Regions from separate parts of the Rhizobium sp. USDA 3886 genome, predicted to be linked through region 1. Evidence: riboswitches for the same ligand, from Rfam matches in the RefSeq annotation. Region 1 holds a riboswitch; each other region holds the start of a gene.
The links. A riboswitch is a leader RNA that binds a small molecule or an ion and turns the genes downstream of it on or off. The one in region 1 is predicted to bind thiamine pyrophosphate.
Positions count from the first base shown of each region.

Region 2: another riboswitch for thiamine pyrophosphate. It lies ahead of thiM (hydroxyethylthiazole kinase); the one in region 1 lies ahead of thiB (thiamine ABC transporter substrate binding subunit).
Region 3: another riboswitch for thiamine pyrophosphate. It lies ahead of thiC (phosphomethylpyrimidine synthase ThiC); the one in region 1 lies ahead of thiB (thiamine ABC transporter substrate binding subunit).

Region 1 covers NZ_JBWCDC010000001.1:3,274,323-3,278,098, forward strand. Annotated here, with positions in the region: gene thiP (thiamine/thiamine pyrophosphate ABC transporter permease ThiP) at 1-1,544, opposite strand, end outside; gene thiB (thiamine ABC transporter substrate binding subunit) at 1,544-2,566, opposite strand; TPP riboswitch at 2,615-2,726, opposite strand; gene ACZ9BX_RS16610 (MDR family MFS transporter) at 2,782-3,776, opposite strand, start outside.
Region 2 covers NZ_JBWCDC010000003.1:1,314,939-1,318,714, forward strand. Annotated here, with positions in the region: gene ACZ9BX_RS29205 (carbohydrate ABC transporter permease) at 1-316, shown strand, start outside; gene thiD (bifunctional hydroxymethylpyrimidine kinase/phosphomethylpyrimidine kinase) at 330-1,130, opposite strand; gene thiE (thiamine phosphate synthase) at 1,127-1,762, opposite strand; gene thiM (hydroxyethylthiazole kinase) at 1,759-2,562, opposite strand; TPP riboswitch at 2,614-2,710, opposite strand; gene ACZ9BX_RS29225 (hypothetical protein) at 3,073-3,390, shown strand; gene ACZ9BX_RS29230 (hypothetical protein) at 3,568-3,776, shown strand, end outside.
Region 3 covers NZ_JBWCDC010000003.1:1,450,485-1,454,260, reverse strand. Annotated here, with positions in the region: gene thiO (glycine oxidase ThiO) at 1-948, opposite strand, end outside; gene thiC (phosphomethylpyrimidine synthase ThiC) at 950-2,776, opposite strand; TPP riboswitch at 2,869-2,980, opposite strand; gene ACZ9BX_RS29855 (transporter substrate-binding protein) at 3,313-3,776, shown strand, end outside.

The DNA.
Region 1 (3,776 bases):
CCGTCGGCGTCGTTCGTCCTGTAGCTGCCCATGCGGCTATAAACGAGCCAGGGCAATGTGACAAAACCCTCGGAGCCAAAGAGCGCGACGGCGCCGAGATCGCCAAGTGAGAGCGCCATGGCGAATGACAAGGCAGTGAGCAGCGGCTTCTTCAAGCCCGGCCAGTCTATGAATCTCAATCGGGCCGCGCCCGCAATACCCAGGCTTGCGGACAGTTTCTGCGTCCGGCGCTGATGCACAACATAGGCCGGCTCCAGTACGCGCATGACAAAGGGAAGCGCCATCAGCATATTGATGAGAACGACGAGCAAGGCTGCAAAGCGCGTCGCATCGCCGAAAGGCCGCAGTGCCATGAACCATCCGGTCGCAAGCACGATCGGCGGCACGAGCAGGACCATCGACGAAGCGCTGCCCATGGCCGCAAAAAAGGATCGGTCGGTAATGCCTCGCCGCCGTTTCGATACAATTGCATGCCGGGCACGTATCATGGCCATCGAAAGGGCGACCGAGAGCAGAGCCGCGGTAAGCGAGATTGCGAAGCTCGTTCCGGCCGACTGCCAGAAGATCGGCTCCTGCAGCAGCTTTATGAGATCGGCATGCAATCCTGCCGCGATAACGGATAGAAGCGGCAAGCCGAGGAAAAGCACGGCGATCAGCAACAACAGCCTGTCGGCCAATCTGGCACCTGGGCCTTTGCCATCCAGCCGCTTGATGTCCCTGCCTGTGGTCAAGCCTTCATCTCCGGCCGGTGGAAAGAATGTCATCGCGCCCAGGATCGCCGCCGTGAGCGCGATCTGCAGGAGCGACAAGGCGATTGCGCGGCCGGGATCGAAATCGAAGCGAAGCGACTGGTAGATCGCAACTTCGATCGTGGTCGCCGCCGGGCCACCGCCGAGGGTCAGCACCAGCGTGAAGCTGGTGGCGCAGAGCATGAAGATCAATCCACCGATCCCGGGAATGAGCGGGCGGATCGCCGGCCATTCAATGAAGCGGAAAACCGAGTGGGGCCGCATGCCGAGACCGCTTGCCATCAGCCAGTATTCGGCGGGCACGCGTTCGAGACCCGCGAGGATCAGCCGGCAGGCAAGCGGCAGGTTGAAGAAGATATGCGCGAGAAGGATGCCCGTGAGCCCATAGATGCTTATTGGTTCGTCGAGCCCGACCTTCACCAGCAGAGAGTTCAACAACCCCTGCCTGCCCCATATGCCAATCAGGCCGAGTGCTCCGATCAGCACCGGCAGCCCCATTGGAATCGCCATCAGACGGATGATCCAGATGCGGCCTATAAAATGCGGCTGGCGAGCGAGCGCGCGTGCAACCGGAATTGCTAAGGCGATGGAAAGTGCGGTTGAAAGCAGCGCTTGCAGCAGCGTGAAGCGCAGCACACGCAGAAGATAAGGATCGAAAAGAATGCCGGCGATGGCCGATCCCCCGCCGGCAATAAGCAACGAGAATGCTGCCAGGCCGACAAACAACGTGACTGCGGCGAGGCTGATCACCCCGCCGGTCAATGCACGCTGCCGTTCAGCCGCGGTCTGCAGCATCAGTTCACGCTCATCGCTGCGAGCCACTCGTCGATCCAGGCCTTGCGGTTCCTGGCGACGTCGTCAGGGCTCATCGAGAAGGTCTTGGCCGGATTGACGAGCTTGTTAAAGGCGTCCGGGAGCGGCTCAGAGGTTGCGGAAACGGGCATCATCCAATTGTTCGTCGGGATGGTATCCTGGAAGGCGGGTGTCACCATGAATTTCAGGAAATCGCGAGCGAGATCCTTGGTCGGCGCATTCTTCAGAAGACCTGCGACTTCGATCTGGATAAAATGGCCTTCAGAGAAAGCTGCGGCCTGATAGCGATCGGTTTTTTCGACGACCATATGGTAGGCTGGGGACGTGGTGTAAGAGAGCACCATCGGTGCCTCACCCTTGGTGAACAGGCCATAGGCTTCGGACCAGCCGGGCGTGACCGTCAGGATGCGGTTCTTGAGTTTAGCCCAAGCTTCCGGCGCCTTGTCGCCGTAAATGGATTTGATCCAGAGCAGCAGGCCAAGACCGGGCGTCGAGGTTCGCGGATCCTCGATGACGATCTTCTGCGCGGGATCGCCCTCGACCAGATCCTCCATGCTCTGCGGCGGGTTCTTGATCGTCTGTGTGTCGTAGATGATCGCAAAGTGGCCGTAGTCGTAGGGAACGAAGACATCGTCCACGAAGCCGCCCGGCACCTTCAGAGCGCCGGCATTGACGCCGCTTGCGTCGAACAGGCCGGTTTCCTTGGCTTCGGTGATGAGGCTCGTGTCGATGCCGAGGACGACGTCAGCTTTGGTGGAGACCCCCTCGAGCTTCAAGCGCGAAAGCAGTGCGACGCCATCGGCAACGCTGACGAAATTGACCGTGCAGCCGCATGTCTTCTCAAAAGCCTCCTTGACCTTAGGTCCAGGTCCCCATTCGGACGTGAAGCTTTCATAAGTATAGATGGTGAGCGTCTTTTCCGCGGCGTGCGCGGCAGACAAGCCAAGCGTCGCGGCGAAAAATGCTGCGGTCAGCGAAGAGATGATCGATGTGCGGCCGGACATGGCACGCCTCCTCCTTGAGTTTCGTTTGAACGGGAAAAGGGCGTTGCCGAATGTCACGCGTCTAATCCCTCCGCCGGTGTTAACCGGATCAGGTTCCGCGGGTTGGCTCGAAGCCTCTCAGCCGGATGTCTTTGGACACGCGGCACCCCGTTAGAGCGTCGGCAGATGTATCGTCATGAAGTCGCTGTGACAAGGGCGAAGCGGAGCTTCTGCGCCTATTCGGCAGCTTCGGCGGCCGCTGTTGCCGGGCTTATCTCTTCACGCGTTCGAGGGAGCTGAACCGGCCTCAGCATGAGTGCCGCTGCAAGCCCTATCAGGGCAATGGCGCAGGAGGTCATGAAGAGCGGCATGAAGGCTGCGGCATAAGCATCGGCGACAGCCAGGCGGCTTGCTTCGGGAAGGGCAGCCATCATCTTCGGCGTCAGTTGCTCGACATCGGCAACAAGCGGAATGGAGTGGCCGATTTTTGCAAGCTGCGAGCCGATAATCGCGCCATAGATCGAAATGGCGATCGAGGCGCCGCCCATTCGCGAAAGGGTCACAGAGCCGGTCGCGGCGCCGACATCACCCGCAGGAGCTGCATTCTGCACGCCGATCACCGGCACCTGCTGAGCGAGACCGATGCCGATCCCATGTATCATCATGAGCGCCCCGATGAAGGCGATCGGCGTACCCGCATGAACTTGCGAGAGCGTGGCGAAGGCGACCGCACTGCACGAGAAGCTTGCAACTGCGAAGGGTTTGTAGCGTCCTGTCTTCGAGATGATCCGCCCGGCGGAAAGCGAACCGCAAACCAGCCCGCCCGTGAGAAGAATGAAGAGCAAGCCCGCCCGCGATGGCGAAAGGCCCGTGGTCGTCTGCAGAAACAGCGCAAAATAATTCACCATGCCGATCGCGATTCCACCACTCATGACGGAGATCACCAGCAAGAGGCTGAAGGTCGAATTGCGAAAGAGCGGCAGCGGCAGGATCGGCTCGGGCGCACGACGCTCCACAAAAACCCAGGCGATCGCGCAGATGGCGCCGAAGCCGATGATGCTCAGACTTAAAGGCGAAACGAGAGAGCCGAAAAGTTGGCTGCCATCGGCCGTCAACACAATGCTCGTCGTTGTCATCGCCAAAAGTGCTGCGCCGGCGTAGTCGATCTTCGGGCGGCGATGCGGCTTGCGGTAGGGTAGCATGAAGGCAAGGCCCGCGAGCACCGCAAAGC
Region 2 (3,776 bases), on a different contig from region 1:
CTTTGTCGACGGCTGCGGCTATCTGCGCTTCTTCTGGTATATCTCGCTGCCGCTGTCGCGGCCGATCGTTGCGACCGTCAGCATCATCTCCTTTGTCGGCAGCTGGAACAGCTACATCCTGCCGCTGATTATGTTGAATTCGGAATCGAAATATCCGTGGCCACTCGGAATCATGGTCTATCGCGGGGAGTTCGGCACCGAATGGCAGCTGGTGCTCGCCTTCATCACGCTCACCATCCTGCCGACGGTCATCGTTTTCTTCGTCGCGCAGAAGCATATCATCGCCGGTCTGACGGCTGGCGCCGTGAAAACCTGACGGGCGCCGCGGATCACCGCCAGAGCTGATGAAAATGCTGGACCGGCCCGTGGCCCGAGCCGACGCAGAGCGTGCCGGCTGCAGCGACGGCTTGGGCTAAATAATCCTTGGCGATGGCGGCCGCGGTTTCAGGCGGCACGCCCTTTGCCAGTTCGGCGGCAAGCGCGCTTGAAAGGGTGCAGCCGGTGCCATGCGTGTTCTTGGTCGGAACGCGCGGCGCTTCGAACCAGGTGATCCCGCTTTTGCTTACAAGTACATCCGGGCTTTGCGTTCCGGCAAGATGACCGCCCTTCACGAGAACGGCAGAGGGGCCGAGTGCGCGCAGTTTTTCCGCCTGCTGTTCCATAGCGTCGCGGTTCGCTGCGGCCGGCTCTCCGAGCAGGGCGGCCGCTTCCGGCAGATTGGGGGTCAGAAGCGTTGCGAGCGGCAAAAGCCGGGTCTTGAGAATGTCGATGGCTTCAACATCGAGGAGCGCGGCACCTCCCTTGGCAATCATCACCGGATCGAGCACGATCGGGATGCGGCGATGCGGCAAAAGCGCGTTAGCGACAGCTTCGGCAATCGGCGCATTGGCGATCATGCCAATCTTTACCGCATCGACGCGGATGTCGGCGAACACCATGCGGATCTGCTCGGCCACGAAGTCAGGCGGCACGGCATGGACGCCGGAAACGCCTTGGGTGTTCTGGGCCGTCAGGGCCGTCACAACGGCCATGCCGTAGGTGCCGCGTGCCGAGAAGGTCTTCAGATCGGCCTGGATGCCCGCGCCGCCCGAAGGGTCGGACCCGGCGATGGAAAGAACGTTGTAGATCATGCGCGTGCCCTTCGGATTGCGCGAGTGATGTCGGCGGCAGCTTGCCGCGGATCGGGTGTGCCGCAGATGGCGGAAACGACCGCAAGCCCCTTGGCGCCTGCGGCAAGGACGTCCGCTGCATGCTTTGCCTTGAGACCGCCGATTGCGACCGCCGGTACGGGGCAGGCTTTCGCCAGCCTTGACAATCCATCAATGCCGATCGGAGGCTTGTGATCCGGCTTCGTCGATGTGGCAAAGACGGGTCCGATGCCGGCATAGTCGACCACCGCCCGATCGACGGCCGCTGCCAATTCCTCGGTCTCCACCGAAAGTCCGAGGATCATCGACCGTCCGATCCGTTCGCGTGCGGTGCGGGTGGCCAGATCGTCCTGACCGATATGCAACCCGTCCGCATCGACCGCTATAGCCGCCTCGACGTCGTCGTTGACGATCAGAAGGGCGCCGGTTCCGGCAAGCGCGGTTTTCAGCGCACGGCCGGTCTCGATCAGGCTTGCCGTACCGGCCTGCTTATTGCGCAGTTGCACGATCGTCGTTCCGCCTGAAACGGCGGCGCGGGCCGTCGCGACCATGCCGGTTCCTGCACACAGGTCCGGGTCGAGAACGAGGTAGAGGGAAAGATCGAAGCGCTTCATACCGGCGTCACCCTCGCCGCTGCATCGAGCGTCGTGCCGTCAAGCCCAGCAAGTGCGTCAAGGAAGCGCCATGAAAAGGAACCGGGGCCGTCTGCGAGCGCAGCTGCCTTTTCACCTGCGACGGCAAAGCTCGCCAGTGCCGCGACGGTGGCATCGAAAGGCTCCTCAGGCGCTATTGCGGCAAAGGCACCGACGAGGCAGGTGAGCGCGCAACCAAGCGCCGTCACCTGGGGCATCAGCGGTGATCCGCCCACAATGCGCACGGCGTTTGCGCCATCGGTGACGAAATCGACCGCGCCGGTGACGGCGACCACAGCGCCATATTGAATAGCGACGTCGCGTGCCGTCTCTTCCGCCTGCTCGACGGTGTCGCGGCTGTCGACGCCCTGGCCGCGGCTTTCGGCTCCGCCAAGCGCGATGATTTCCGATGCGTTGCCGCGAATGATTGTGGGATTGAGATCGATCAGCCCAGCCACTGTTTCGCGCCGGAAACCGCTCGCATAATGGGCGACCGGATCGAGAACCCAAGGCTTGCCGTTTCTTGCCGCCGATCTGGCTGCATCGTGCATGCCCTTCACCCAGCTCGCCGAAAGCGTGCCGATATTGATCGTCAGCGCGCCGGCGATTGCGGCGAACTCGCCGGCCTCTTCTTCGGCATGGACCATGGCGGGCGAGGCGCCTGCGGCAAGCAGGACATTGGCGGCGATATTCATCGCGACATAATTGGTGATGCAATGAACGAGCGGCGGCGTTGCGCGCATTGCCGTGACCAGTCTTCCTGGCGAATTTTGTTTCGGCATTTTGCCCCTTTCCGGCGGGGCAGAGACGCCGGGAGCCAGGCACAGCAAGACCGAAGGCTCCGAGCGACTCCCTCCGCCAGCATTATCCGGTTCAGGTTCGAAGGGTACTTCTCAGCCCGTCTCGCAACGAACGCCCCTGTCTCTCATTGTGATCTTCTTCGCAGACAAACGCCGATCTGTCACCCTGAAAAAAGTGCATGGCTGGCTTGTGACCGCAGCTGGCCAGAGATTGGAAGACTGCTGGCGCGTTGGCAAGCAGCGAGGTGATCGCGATGCCGCGGCCAGGCGGTACTCGGCACGCAGAGGAGAAACCAGGCAACAGAAAGATAGTCGACGGGCGGGATGAACAACCGCAGTTGTCCTGGACCTTGTTTGGGGCAGGTTGAGTCCTGCCACCATTGGACGTCGAGAGGCTGCGATGGGAAACTCGGGCCTTCTCGTTGACCGAAAAGGCAAACTTCACCATTATGACGACGCTGAATCAGGGATGACCCCTGCAAGAACGAGCCGATGCGCCTGTTGATCAACGTCTTTGTCGCGACCATGATGCTGCTGGGTTCGCTTGCCTCGCCCTGCATCGCCGCGCCAGTCGATCGCGCCCGCGCCGACCAGGTCATCGTCGGTGTCCCTTCGACCTCCGATGGACACCATCGCGGTGACGGCCGATCTGTTTCGGGAATGCACTGTCAGCAGGACGGCATCGTCGCACAGGCTCCCGATCTCCTTTATTCGCAGCCGGACGCCGTCGCGTTTGGCGTTATCGCTGCCATTGCCTTTGCGGGCGTTCTCGAACCTGTCGAGCAGCGCCCCCCGATTGCCTCCGTCTGATTTCCGTTCGCTCGAATCCAGACAAGAAGGAAGGGCATGACTCTCAGCATGTCGATATTTATAAGCCACAACAGTGAGTTAAATACGTTTTTTAATGTTCAGCATCAAATAAACCGGGGCCGGCGATACCTTCGCGGGTTGGCGCTTGCCGTCGTCGCGGTGGCCCTCAGCGGCTGCATGCAGTCGCTCGACGGTCTCGGCGAGCCGTCGCACGACGTACCGCCGAAGCTGCTGGCCAGCATGCGGGCCAAAGGCATGAAGCCGGAAAGTCCAGTCCTCGTGCGCATCTTCAAGATGGAAAGCGAACTGGAGGTCTGGAAAGTCGACGGCAGCGGCAAATACGCGTTGCTCAAGGTCTATCCGATGTGCCGTTGGTCGGGCAAGCT
Region 3 (3,776 bases), on a different contig from region 1:
GGGTCTGCTGAAGACAAGGTCGGCGGCCTCGGCCGCCATCGCCGGCGCCAGCAAAAAACCGTGGCGATAGAAACCATTGAGGAAAACCGTGTTTCCGTGACGGAACGCGCGGGGAAAATTGTCGGGAAAAGCTGGGCGGATTCCGGCTCCCGTTTCAACGACGGTTGCGTCCGCAAAGGCCGGATGGAGCGCGTAAGCGGCATTCAGCAGTTCCATCAACGAGCGCGCCGAAACCGGCCCATCGAAGTCACTCTCGATCATCGTAGCGCCGACCATGAAAAGTCCGTCGCCGCGCGGAACGGCGTAGACGGGGATGCGGGGATGCAGCAGGCGAACCGGGCGGGCAAGGTCCACCTCGTGGGTCTTCAAATAGAGCATCTCGCCACGAACGCCGCGCAGGCCGTCGGCCTTGCCGATCTGCGCCGCACCCGTACAATCAACACAATCATCGAAGTCGCGCTTGCCGGGGTCACGAATGAACGAAACTCCCTGCGTCGCAAGCCTCTCCCGCAGCCTGGTGAGCGCCCCGCGCGGATCGAGATGGACTTCGCGGGAGAAGAACAGGCCTTGCCTGAAGCGACCGGCAAGGGCCGGTTCCAGCCCGGCAATAGCCTCTTCATCCAGCCATTCATAACCTGTCGTGCGGCCGGAAAAGCGCTGCAGTTCACCAAGATCGCGGACTGGCGCGACCACGAGTGTACCGTTCCGTCGCACCTCTCCCGGCACCATCACATCCCATCGGTCGGCGGCATCGAGGCCGCGCAGTAGCACAGCCTCGCCAGCACTTTCCCGCTCGCACCAGGGCGCCAGCATCCCGCCGGCGAGCCAGGATGCGGCGCGATCTAGACCTTCATTCGGATCCACGACTGTAACGTGGGCGCCGCGGCTACAAAGCTCATGCGCAACGGTGAGGCCGGCGACGCCGGCCCCTTTGACAAGCACGCGCATCTCAGTCGTCCGAATGCTGAAGGGCTTCGACCGGCATGTAAAGATCGCCGCCCTCGCGGTATTTTGCCGCCATCGCGTCCAGCCCCTCCTTCTGCGCTTCAGCGCGGATGTCATGCGAAATTCGCATGGAGCAGAATTTCGGGCCGCACATCGAGCAGAAATGCGCGACCTTGTGGGCCTCCTTCGGCAGGGTCTCGTCGTGGAAGGAACGCGCAGTTTCGGGGTCCAGCGACAAATTGAACTGATCCTCCCAGCGAAACTCGAAGCGGGCGCGCGACAGCGCATCGTCCCGCAGACGGGCGGCCGGGTGTCCCTTGGCGAGATCAGCGGCGTGGGCTGCGATCTTGTAGGTGATGACGCCGGTCTTCACGTCGTTACGATCGGGAAGACCCAGATGCTCCTTCGGCGTGACATAGCAAAGCATCGCCGTTCCGAACCAGCCGATCATCGCAGCCCCAATACCTGAGGTGATGTGATCGTAGCCAGGTGCGATATCGGTCGTCAGCGGCCCGAGCGTATAGAAGGGCGCCTCGCCGCAGACGGCAAGCTGCTTGTCCATGTTTTCCTTGATCTTGTGCATCGGGACGTGCCCAGGCCCTTCGATCATCACTTGGCAGTCCTTCGACCAGGCGATCTTCGTCAATTCGCCAAGGGTTTCGAGTTCGGCGAATTGCGCTGCATCGTTGGCGTCGGCAATCGAACCGGGGCGCAGGCCGTCGCCGAGCGAGAAGGAGACGTCATAGGCTCGGCAGATGTCGCAGATCTCTTCGAAGTGCTCGTAGAGGAAACTCTCGCGGTGGTGATGCAAACACCACTTCGCCATGATCGACCCACCGCGCGAGACGATGCCGGTCACACGGTTGACCGTCAGCGGAATGTAATGGAGGCGTACGCCGGCATGGATCGTAAAATAGTCGACTCCCTGCTCGGCCTGCTCGATCAGCGTGTCGCGATAGACCTCCCAGGTGAGGTTCTCGGCAATGCCTTCGACCTTCTCCAGCGCCTGGTAGAGCGGCACCGTGCCGATCGGCAGCGGTGAGTTGCGGATGATCCATTCGCGGATGTTGTGGATGTTGCGCCCCGTCGAAAGATCCATGACGGTATCGGCGCCCCAGCGCGCCGCCCAGACCATCTTTTCGACCTCTTCGGCCATCGACGAAGTGACGGCGGAATTGCCGATATTGGCGTTGATCTTAACCAGGAAGTTCCGGCCGATGATCATCGGTTCGGCTTCCGGATGATTGATGTTGGCAGGGATGATCGCCCTGCCCGCTGCCACTTCCTGCCGGACGAATTCCGGTGTGACGTGGTCGGGGATATGGGCGCCGAAGCTTTCGCCGTCGCGGACCGTGGGCTCGCCCTGCGCTTTACGGCCGAGGTTTTCGCGGATGGCGATAAATTCCATCTCCGGCGTGATGATGCCGGCGCGCGCGTAGGCAAGCTGGGTGACAGCCTTGCCGCCTTTGGCCCGCAGCGGCTGACGCTGGCCTGGAAATTCGGGCGTCAGCCGCTCTCCACTGGCAAAGCCGTTGTCTTCCGGCCGCACATGGCGGCCGTCATAAGCCTCGACATCGCCGCGGGCGAGCACCCAGTCGCGCCGAAGCTGAGGCAAGCCTTCCTCGATACGGATGTCAGCGCCCTCGATCGTATAGGGGCCGGAGGAATCGTAGACGATGACCGGCGGTTCGCCCGAAGTCGGATGGACGCTGATTTCGCGCATCGGCACGCGGACGTCAGGATGAATCTCTCCTGGAATGCAGATCTTCCGGGATGCCGGCAGAGGGCCGGTGGTAACGGTCGGGGTGAGGTTCTTTGCGGCAATGTTCATGGTTTGAGGCTCCAAGTTGCGATTGGAGACCCAGTCCTCAGCCGGAATGATGGAAAGACGCCGGCCCGGATTACACGCGTGAATCCAAAGCCTTTTAAGCGCTCGCACCGTCCCTACGCCAGTATGAACTGGATCAGGTTCAACGGGTCACTGCGCACGTCAGCAGTATCTCAGCCCCTTGCCGGGACCCCCCTGGTGAATGAGGAAAGGTTAGAGTCGGGTGTTGCTGGTGTCAAGACGAAGGGATGGCTGCTCGGCCTTCGCCTTGATCGGCGGCCATCTCCAGACCGGTTCAAGCCCCAATGTCAATGACTTCAATGTGGTCCTGATGGAATGGGAGCCCCTCTCAACAAAAGCAGAGCCTGCATGTCTGGCGCCCTTGACAAGCCGAACTGCCTGTATTTTATTCACGCCTGCGGATTAGGCAAATTGCTGCCGCGATCACATGACTTCGATAGTCGCCGGGCAGTTTTGCCCCATGACGCCCCATCGCCGATGGGACCGCGTCGTGGGGCTTTTGGTTTTTGGGGTTCCGCATGAATGAAGCGCTGAAGGTCGGCATTCTCTTTTCGACGACCGGACCCTACGGATCGATGGGCCGCGACGCGCGCGCCGGCGCAGAGTTTGCGATGGAGGAGTTTGCAGAAGCAGCCGGGCGGACGATCGAGCCGGTCTTTTTTGATCCGCATGCCGATCTTGCCGCCTACCTCGCAGGCGCCCGCCACCTGCTGCGCACCGGATGCCGCCATATCGTCGGGACGATCACGTCCGCCGCGCGCAAGGAAGTCATTCCGCTTGTGGAAAAACATGACGGACTTCTCTGGTACATGTGCCCCTATGAGGGTTTCGAGGCAAACGAGAACGTCATCTATCTCGGCGGCTGCCCAAACCAGCACCTGATCCCGCTCTTCGAACACCTGATCCCGCGTTTCGGCGCCCGCCCCTATCTCGTCGGCGCAAACTACGTCTGGGGCTGGGAGATGAACCGGCTCGCCCGCGA